DNA from 3 places in the Bradyrhizobium sp. STM 3566 genome. Region 2 is predicted to be linked to each of the others. Evidence: riboswitches for the same ligand, from Rfam matches in the RefSeq annotation. Region 2 holds a riboswitch; each other region holds the start of a gene.
What was found. Region 2 has a riboswitch for glycine ahead of P6U27_RS31220 (D-amino acid dehydrogenase). Riboswitches for the same ligand answer to the same signal wherever they lie in the genome.

Region 1 (3,241 bases), 3.7 Mb from region 2:
ACATATCCGACCACGAACACCGGGACCGAGAAGCCCAGGACCGACAGGCCCATCACGAAACGGTCGATCCAGGTGCCGTGCTTCCACGCCGCGATCACGCCCAGCGGCACTGCGACGATCACGGCGAGGACGATGGTCGACAGCGCGATCGAGATCGACGGCTCGACGCGCTGGCCGATCATCTTCATCACCGGCAGGTTGGAGATCAGCGAGGTTCCGAGGTCGCCGTGCAGCAGCTTGCTCACCCAGGTGATGAACTGCACGATCAGCGGCTCGTTGAGGCCGAGCGAGGCGCGGATGCGCTCGAGCCGTTCCGGCGTCGCGTTGTCGCCGGCGAGGATCGCGGCGGGATCGCCGGGCGTCAGCCGCAGCAGCAGGAACACGAACAGAGCGACGACGCCCATCACGGGCACCGCGGCCAGAACGCGGCGAATAAGATAACCCAGCATGCACCTATCTCCGGCTGCGGAACTTGTGGCGCCTCGAGGCACCCGGGAATTCTGTCGTGTCTATCATGCCTATCACTTGGACTGAAAAGGCTGCCCGGAGACGCCATCCTCTTGGGGCAAATTGTGTGCCAAGGGCTGCCCTGTAGCAAGAGGCCGGCATGTCCCCGGCATCGGCCACTCAGGATGCATGTCGCAGTTCATGCTCACCCCTAAGTGAAGGCACGGTCGGCGTCGCATTGAGCCCGCGCCAGCCGTCGATGGTCTGGGCAATCATCTGCGCCGTCGCCGCCGACAGAGTCCAGCCGAGATGGCCATGGCCGGTGTTGAAGAACACGCCCGGTATCCGTCCCGCGCGCACCACCGGCATCATGTTCGGCATCATCGGGCGCAGCCCGGCCCAGGGCACGACGCGCGACGTTTCGACGGCGGGGAAGTTGCTGCGCACCCAGTCGATCAGCGGCTGCACGCGGTCGGCGCGGATGTCGCGATTGAAATCGTTGAACTCGGCGGTGCCGGCGACGCGAAAGCGATCGGCCCCGAGCCGGCTGGTGACGATCTTGGCGGCCTCGTCGAGCAGGCTCACGGTCGGGGTGGCGTTGCGGCTCTCGGCGGTGTCGAGCTGCACGGTGATCGAGTAGCCTTTCACCGGATAGACGTTGACGCGCTCGTCGAGCAGGGCGGCGAAATGACGGCTCGCAACGCCCGCGCAGACCACGACGCCGTCCGCCTTCAGCATGCCGCGTTGAAACGCGTCAGCATCGCTCGTCGCGAGATCGGCCCAGCCGATGACAAAGCCGCTGCCGGTCCGTGCGATCGAATCGATGTTGGCCTCATGAATGAAGGTCGCACCACGCCGCTTGCAGGCTTCCGCCAGCCCGCGGGTGAACTTGTGGATATCGCCGGTCGCATCCGACGGCGTGAAGAAGCCGCCATAATAGTCCTTCCGCAGTGTCGGCTCGATCGCGCGGATTTCCTCCGGCGTCACCGGGCGGCGGTCGAGGCCACCTTCCTGCAGTAGCGCATTGACGCGCAGACCGGATTCAAAGCCGGCCTTGTCACGATAGATGTGGAGGATGCCGCGGCGCTCGAGATCGAAGTCGATGCCTTCGCGCGCAGCAATGTCGAACAGATGCCTGCGCGCTTCGATCGCCAGCCGCGTGGTCTCGATGGTGTTGGCGCGGTAGTTGCCGATATTGGCGACGAACTCGCTCATCCACGAATATTTGTGCCAGTTCGGCCGCGGATTCATCAGCAGCGGCGCATCGCGCCGGAACATCCAGCGCAGGCCCTTCAGGATCGTCGCGGTAGAGTTCCACACCTCGGCATTGCTGGCGGAGAGCTGTCCGCCGTTCGCAAACGAGGTTTCCATTGCGGCATAGCGGTGCTTGTCGAGCACCGTCACCTTGTAACCGCGTTCCAGCAGGGCATAGGCGGTCGTTACGCCGGTGATGCCGGCGCCGATGATGGCGATATGAGTCATGATGAAGTCGGGGCTCCCGTGAGTTAGAGATGGCTGACCGCCGGCTCGAAAGCCGTTGGCGGCGCCCCATCTGTCACGGTTACCTGAGAGCTTGATCCGGCGCGGACCTCGGAAGGTCAGCCTCGGACTATCCCCTTCGGTGGACGTCACGATGATCAAATCGTGCCGTCTCTCTCCAGATCGTCCTGTCGATACAGTCCTTTTGCCTGAGAGTTTCCGGGGCGGTTGCTCCGTCGGCGCCGTAACGAAAGCAGCATGCCTTCGTTGCGATCTCTCCCGCATCGTCGCGTGCACAAGCCGAGCAGTACGATACGCCTCATTTTTGGACAAGGCTAAATTTCGACCCCGATTGCCAATGCATTGTGCAGTGCGAAGCCTGCGTCGTCGCTGCGCCGTTACTCCAACGTCGCCAGCAATCCCGCCATCAAGCGTCCCCGCTCGACCAGGCTATCGACCTCGATGAACTCCTCGAGCGTGTGGCCGTTGCCGCCGCGGACGCCGAGGCCGTCGAGCGTTGGGATTCCCATCGCGCCGGTGAAGTTGCCGTCGGAGCCGCCGCCGGAGCTTGCATGCGGTAATTCCGCGCCGAGGGATTTGGCGATGCGCGCCTTTTCGTACAGCGCCATGGTGCCGGCATCCGGCTCCCAGACCGGCCGCGTCACGCCGCGGGTCACCTTGAACGTGACGTCGTTGTTGGTGCCCGACAGCGCCAGCATCCGCTCGACGCCGCGGTCGAGATCGGCCTGACGCTTGGCCATCGACAGCGCTTCGCCGGTGGCTGTCGTGGCAACGCAATTGACCCATTGTCCGCCGTGGACAACGCCGACCGAGAAGGTGCAATCCTCCGTCGTCATCGCGTCGATCGCGAGGATCTGCCGCGCCATCTCGCGGATCGCCGAACGTCCCGACGACAGCGTCGCGCCGGCGTGGCTCGGCCGTCCCGTCGCTTCGAGATTGAAGCGTGCGATGGCGTAACGTCCGGTGGTGACGCCGTTGTCGGCGCGGCCGGGCTCCGGCACCAGCACGTATTTGTTGCGTGCGGCTTCGGCCTCGATGATGTCGCGCGTGGAGGGCGTGCCGACTTCCTCATCCGGCGTGAACAGCACGGTGATCGGCAGCGGCGTCGTGAACGAGGCGCGCGCCAGCTGGCGGATTGCTTCCAGCGAGAGATAGTTGCCGCCCTTCATGTCGTAGATGCCGGGGCCGTAGCATTTGTTGCCCTCGCGCCGCCATTTCAGCTTCTCGATGGTGCCGATGGGGTGAACGGTATCCATGTGTCCGGCGATCAGGATTCCCGGCTCGCCCTGCTTCG
Region 2 (3,241 bases):
GCCGGGAAAGCCGATGCAGAACGGCTTTTATCGAGAGTTTTAATGGTCGGATGCGCGATGAACTGCTCAATGAGACCCTATTCTTCGATCTCGACGACGCCCGCGCCAAGATCGCGGGTTCGGTCGCCGACTACAATATCCGTCGGCCTCACTCGTCGCTGAAATACCTCACCCCCGCGGCCTATGCCGCCCACCTCACCGCAACGGACGATCGGCTGCGCAACCCCGACCAGCTCCGCCGATCGTCCGTTGCTCCACCCGCGCCACTTGGCGTACAAACCACCGAGACTCTAACCGCCGCTGGATGAAAGTTCAGTGGCAGCTCAGGTTGGTTTTACGCTTGGGTGAGCGGCGCGAACGGCTTTGGCGCCTGATTCGGGCCGCGCAAAGCTACGTCCTGCCCTAATGCAAACGGCACTTCACGGTGTGTACCGCGTGCGCCTTGCTAAGAAACGACGTCGCTCATGCAGCCCCATCTGGTCGGTGTCCATTCGGGACGGTCGCAACAACTGCGTCATACGAAGGCTTTGGAAACAGCGTGCCAAGTGGTCCGCAGGATCTTACCTGTACAATGAATTGCCGGAACCAAGTCGCCCTGACTGACGGGCGCATCATCCTTCGAAGGCGACTGCAAATCCCGCTTCCGCGCTATCACAAGCGACATGCTCCTGCCGCGATATCGGCGGGAGCATGAACCAGGACCCATTCAACAGGATCAGGACACGGATGCGCTCAGCCGAGTATTGCTGCGGTCTGTCGCAATGACATCAGCGATCATTTCAGCTGTGACAGCGGATAATGTCCAGCCGAGATGGCCATGGCCGGTGTTGTAGAAAACATTCGGGCGTTTGCTTCGGCCAACCCTCGGCATCATGCTAGGTGTCATAGGACGCAAGCCCGCCCATGGCACCACTTGAGCGGTAGACACATCCGGAAACGATCGCTCTACCCACCGTATCAGAGGCTTAATTCGGTCCCAGCGGATGTCGCGGTTTTCGCCATTAAACTCGGCGGTCCCCGCGACCCGGAAGCGATCTTCTCCTAACCGGCTGGTCACGATCTTGGTGGCCTCATCAAGCAGGCTGACACGGGGCGCAGCCTTTTGGCTCGTTTCGTCTCTCAGCTCTACCGTGATGGAGTAGCCCTTGACGGGATAAATGTTTATGTTGTCCCCCAGCATTGAACCAATGCGGCGGCTGCCGACCCCCGCGCAAACCACTGCGCGTTCGGCCTTGAGTTCTTCCTTTAGCGAACCTCGTTTCCAGTGTACGACCACGCCGTCTCGATCGGACCGCATGCCGCAGATCTCGGCACCAAAGACGAAGCGTACGCCCCCTCGCTCGCAAGCCGCAGCGAGGCCGCGCGTAAACTTGTGAATGTCGCCGGTTGAGTCAGACGGGGTAAAGAATCCGCCATAATACTGATCGCGCAGAGCTGGCTCTATTGTAAGCATTTCAGAGGGCGTCACGGGACGGCGATCCAATCCGCCCTTGAGCAGCAACTGATTCACGCGAGAGGCCGCATCGAAGTCGAGCTTGCTCGAGTAAACGTGCAAAATTCCTCGCCGCTCCAAGTCGAAATCGATGCTCTCCCGATCGGCTAGCTCAAAAAGATGCTTGCGAGCAGCTATCGCGAGTTTCGTCGTTTCGATCGTGTTGTGGCGGTAGTTTCGAATCTGGCCTACGAACTCTGCCAGCCAAGTATACTTGTGAAAACTGGGGCTTGGGTTCAGCAACAATGGTGCGTCTTTGCGCAGCATCCACCTCAAGCCTTTAACGATTGTTGCGATGCTATTCCACACCTCGGCATTGCTCGCCGACAATTGGCCGCCGTTCGCAAACGAAGTGTCCATCGCCGGATAGCGCTGGCGATCCAAGACTGTAACCGAATAGCCGCGGCGGGCCAGGGCATAGGCAGTTGTAACTCCGGTGATACCGGATCCTATAATGACGATCGTACTCATCGTGTGCTCCAGGACAGGATTCAACGAACGGTGAATGGCTTCGCCATGTCTCCGTCCCCAAATCTGTCCCTGCACCTGAGAGCTTTGTCCGCAATCCTCGTGGATCACGGTCCCCTTCGGTGGGTGCTGACCAGCACCTCTCTCCAGATCGTCCTCGGTGTACGGTCCTGGGCCTGAGAGTTTCCTTGGGGAGTTGCTCCGTCGGCGGTGATACGCCTTTGCAGGCTTATCGCGCTCTCCCGCACACCATCATCAGACACGATAATACTCTCAGACGTACTCGCTACCTGTCAAGCCGTGATGAATCGTCGGACCCAAAAAGTGGACGCGTAAGCGACAACTCGATTTTTGCCCTAGCTCGAACAACTCGGTGTTTGCCCCAGCTCCCTACCAAGATTAGCAGGTGGTCTGTTGCCTGGTACTATGCTGATCTCGCTTTTTGATGATTGCATTCGCCGGACATCCCAGTGGTTTCGCCCATTGGTTTTCAGCGCGCTATCGGCGGCAAGCGCAGAAATACTGCGGGATCCCCAAAAGAACGCACAATGTTTGCGTGGCGACGCTCTAATAAATAAGCGGTGGTGTAGGACCCTACGAAGCTGTGCCTGGCATGCATCTCTTTCAAAGTCGAGCCAAAATGGAGGACTGCGCGCCTGAGGCGGTCGCTCTGCTCGATGAGAGGCTCTTCACATCGCTTGCGTCGACGTCTCTGGCTTGTGGCGGCAGGATTCGCTGCTCTCGTTCGCCGCGCAGGCAGGTTAAGTTCGCTGATGGTCCGGCGATCCGCTGCCGCGATCTTCAATTTGCGCGAGTTCCGCTCGCTGCTCCGTCAAACAGGCTCGCCCGTAACAGAACTCAGTGCGCGAGGGGCGCGGTTGTGACGCTATTCGGGCTTGAGTTAATCTCCTCCCGCCCGCCCACTCTCGTCGCCGTGCAAGCGCGGATTTCGGTTCAGGGAGCATCGTGTTTTCCGAGAAAGTCGAAAAGACGGCGCCAATTTGAAGATAGACGTCCTGTGCTCTCGATCGGCTTTGAACTGGGCGGAGGGTCTCGATGAGACATGGCGTCTTTGTCTTCTGCGTCGATCGGGAAAAAGACCCCGTCGCGGGGCACGTGCTGGATGCTCTCAAGGCCGAATGCGCTCTCGTTCCAACGAGTTTCGAAGTCGATGGGCACTCCGTCCTCGAAATCGCTGGCCTGCATGACGCCAGAATTTCGATCGTGGCCACGAACGAGGTCGTAAGTAACGACTATGCGCGCTACGCGCCAATCTTGAAT
Region 3 (3,241 bases), 3.8 Mb from region 2:
TCCGCGCGCATCAGCTCGGGGTAAGCCTGGCCCATCTCGCGCACCAGCGCCCAGACCAGCCGGTGCATCAAGGGCTCTTTCGCACCCAGCAGCTGCGCATGGCGCATCGCCCGCCGCATGATCCGGCGCAGCACGTAGCCGCGGCCCTCGTTCGAAGGCAGCACGCCGTCGGAGACGAGGAAGGCCGAGGAGCGCAAGTGGTCGGCGATGACGCGGAACGAGGCCGCATTCTGCTCGGTCGGTCCGCTGCCCAGCGCGGACGCGGTCGCGTCGATCAGGTTACGGAACAGGTCGGTCTCGAACACGCTCTCGACGCCCTGGAGGATGCAGGCCATGCGCTCCAGGCCCATGCCGGTGTCGATCGAGGGACGCGGCAGATCCACGCGCTCCTCCTTCGTCACCTGCTCGTATTGCATGAACACGAGATTCCAGAATTCGAGGAAGCGATCGCCGTCCTCCTCCGGCGAGCCCGGAGGCCCGCCCCAGATGTGCTCGCCGCGGTCGATGAAGATCTCCGAGCAAGGGCCGCACGGCCCGGTGTCGCCCATCGCCCAGAAATTGTCCGAAGTCGGGATACGGATGATGCGGTCGTCGGCGAAGCCCGCGATCTTCTTCCACAGGCCCGCCGCCTCATCGTCGGTGTGATAGACCGTGACGAGCAGCTTGTCCTTCTTCAGCCCGAACTCGGAGGTGATCAGCTTCCAGGCGAGCTCGATCGCGCGCTCCTTGAAATAGTCGCCGAACGAGAAATTGCCGAGCATCTCGAAGAAGGTGAGATGGCGCGCGGTGTAGCCGACATTGTCGAGGTCGTTGTGCTTGCCGCCGGCGCGCACGCATTTCTGCGAGGTGGTGGCGCGCTGATAGGGGCGCTTCTCGACGCCGGTGAAGACGTTCTTGAACTGCACCATGCCGGCATTGGTGAACATCAAGGTCGGGTCGTTGCGCGGCACGAGTGGCGAGGACGGCACGACCTCGTGGCCGTTCTCGGCAAAGAAGTTCAGAAAGGTCGACCTGATCTCGTTGACGCCGCTCATGTTCATCCAATCGGGTATGCTTGGGCCCGCTGCCGCCGTCCAAACCGGAAATTAAGGCTGATATCTGCGGGCCAAAGCGCTTTTAGACAAGGCCAGCTTCGCTGTCCAGAAACTGTGCAAGGAGATCAGAGGGTTGCCGCAGGCGCGCAATCCCGTTGAAAGGCACAGAAGTCGCGTTGACAGGCTTGGCCGGCCTGTGGTCTCTACCCATCTGTATCGTACGGCCACGTCGGGAGAGACCGGCACTGGTGCCGGCGCCGAAGGAGCAACCGCCCCGGAAACTCTCAGGCAAAAGGACCGCGTGGCTTTGACAGCATCTGGAAAGAGGCGCCGACGGGCATAAGACCCGGACTGCGTCCGCCGACGGGATAATACTCTCAGGCACAGCGACAGATGGGGCTTCGACCGGTGTCCATCGGGGAATCCTCCCCGGGAACCGCCGAGGGCCCCTTAGATGCTAGCGAATAACCAAGACTCCCTGAAACGTACACCCCTCCACAGCCTCCATGTGTCCCTGGGCGGCAAGATGGTGCCGTTCGCGGGCTATGACATGCCCGTGCAGTACCCCGCGGGCGTCCTGAAGGAGCACCTTCATACCCGGGCCTCCGCCGGCCTGTTCGACGTCTCCCATATGGGCCAGATCGCGCTCCGGCCGAAATCCGGGAGGATCGAGGACGCCGCCCGCGCGCTGGAGCGGCTGGTGCCGCAGGATATCGTGGCGATCGCCGCGGGGCGGCAGCGCTATGCCCAGTTCACCAATGACGATGGCGGCATTCTCGACGACCTCATGGTCGCCAATTTCGGCGATCACCTGTTCCTGGTCGTCAACGCCGCCTGCAAGGCTGAGGACGAGGCGCATCTGCGCGCGAATCTCTCTGGCGACTGCATCATCGATTCGCTGGAAGGCCGCGCGCTGATCGCGCTGCAGGGCCCGAAGGCGGAAACGGTGCTGGCGAAATTCTGTGCAGAGGCCCCGGCGATGAAGTTCATGGACGCCGGTCCGCATGAGGTTGCCGGCATCAAGTGCTTCGTCTCGCGTTCCGGCTACACCGGCGAGGACGGTTTTGAGATCTCGGTTCCCGCCGCCGATGCCGAACGCCTCGCCAAGATGCTGCTGGATAATCCGGACGTGCTGCCGATCGGCCTGGGCGCCCGCGACAGCCTGCGGCTGGAAGCCGGGCTCTGCCTGTACGGCCACGACATCGACACCGCGACCACGCCGGTCGAAGCCGCGCTGGAATGGTCGGTACAGAAGAGCCGCCGCAGCGGCGGGACGCGCGCCGGCGGTTTTCCCGGCGCAGAGAAGATCCTCGCCCATTTCGATGGCGGCGCGCCCCGCCGCCGCGTCGGACTGCTCGCCCTGGGCCGCGCGCCGGTGCGCGAGGGCGCGCTACTTTTTGCCGACGCTGCGGGCGGCGAGCCCATCGGACAAGTCACCTCGGGCGGTTTCGGCCCGAGCCTGAGCGCGCCGGTCGCGATGGGCTACGTGCCTGCGAGCCTCGCCGCGCTCGGCACAAAACTCTTCGCCGAGGTGCGCGGTCAGCGACTGCCGCTCGCAGTCGCCGCCATGCCTTTCGTGAAAAACACCTACAAACGCTGAGGACGAGACAATGACCACGACGCTGTACACCTCCGACCACGAATGGCTCGCCATCGACGGCGATACCGCCACGGTCGGCATCACCGATTACGCGCAGCAGCAGCTCGGCGACGTCGTGTTCGTCGAACTGCCCAAGGTCGGCCGCGCGCTGAAGAAGGCCGAAGCCGCCGCCGTCGTGGAATCGGTCAAGGCCGCCTCCGACGTCTACGCACCTGTTACCGGCGAAGTGCTCGAGACCAACGAGGCGCTGGCCGCCGAACCGGCGCTGGTGAACTCGGACGCGCAAGGCGCGGCCTGGTTCTTCAAGATCAGGATCGCCGACAAAAGCGAGCTCGGCGGCCTCATGGATGAAGCCGCCTACAAGGCGCATACGGCGTGAGATGACGAGAACTCTAACCTCATTCTCAGTGTCATCACCCGCGAAGGCGGGTGATCCAGTACGCCGCGGCCCATCGGCCCTAGCCGAAACGCCTGCGTTTACTGGATGCCCCGCCTTGGCGGGGCATGACAGCAACTCCTAGCGAGGACCCATGATGACCGCGCACCGCAAATCCAATGGCGACACCGCCGCCAGTTTCGTTCGCCGCCACATCGGCCCCTCAGTGCG

Region 1: it holds a riboswitch for glycine, as region 2 does, so the genes downstream of both, P6U27_RS13580 (D-amino acid dehydrogenase) here and P6U27_RS31220 (D-amino acid dehydrogenase) in region 2, are expected to answer to the same signal.
Region 3: it holds a riboswitch for glycine, as region 2 does, so the genes downstream of both, gcvT (glycine cleavage system aminomethyltransferase GcvT) here and P6U27_RS31220 (D-amino acid dehydrogenase) in region 2, are expected to answer to the same signal.

Annotation. Positions count from the first base shown of each region.
Region 1 covers NZ_CP120692.1:2,866,333-2,869,573, forward strand. Annotated here, with positions in the region: gene P6U27_RS13575 (ABC transporter permease) at 1-449, opposite strand, end outside; gene P6U27_RS13580 (D-amino acid dehydrogenase) at 628-1,929, opposite strand; glycine riboswitch at 1,998-2,110, opposite strand; glycine riboswitch at 2,114-2,218, opposite strand; gene P6U27_RS13585 (M20/M25/M40 family metallo-hydrolase) at 2,325-3,241, opposite strand, start outside.
Region 2 covers NZ_CP120692.1:6,554,228-6,557,468, reverse strand. Annotated here, with positions in the region: partial or broken gene P6U27_RS31225 (IS3 family transposase) at 1-308, shown strand, start outside; gene P6U27_RS31220 (D-amino acid dehydrogenase) at 716-1,963, opposite strand; glycine riboswitch at 2,025-2,112, opposite strand; glycine riboswitch at 2,116-2,215, opposite strand; gene P6U27_RS31215 (D-aminoacyl-tRNA deacylase) at 3,017-3,241, shown strand, end outside.
Region 3 covers NZ_CP120692.1:2,722,664-2,725,904, reverse strand. Annotated here, with positions in the region: gene alaS (alanine--tRNA ligase) at 1-1,034, opposite strand, end outside; glycine riboswitch at 1,255-1,343, shown strand; gene gcvT (glycine cleavage system aminomethyltransferase GcvT) at 1,489-2,634, shown strand; gene gcvH (glycine cleavage system protein GcvH) at 2,645-3,013, shown strand; gene gcvP (aminomethyl-transferring glycine dehydrogenase) at 3,168-3,241, shown strand, end outside.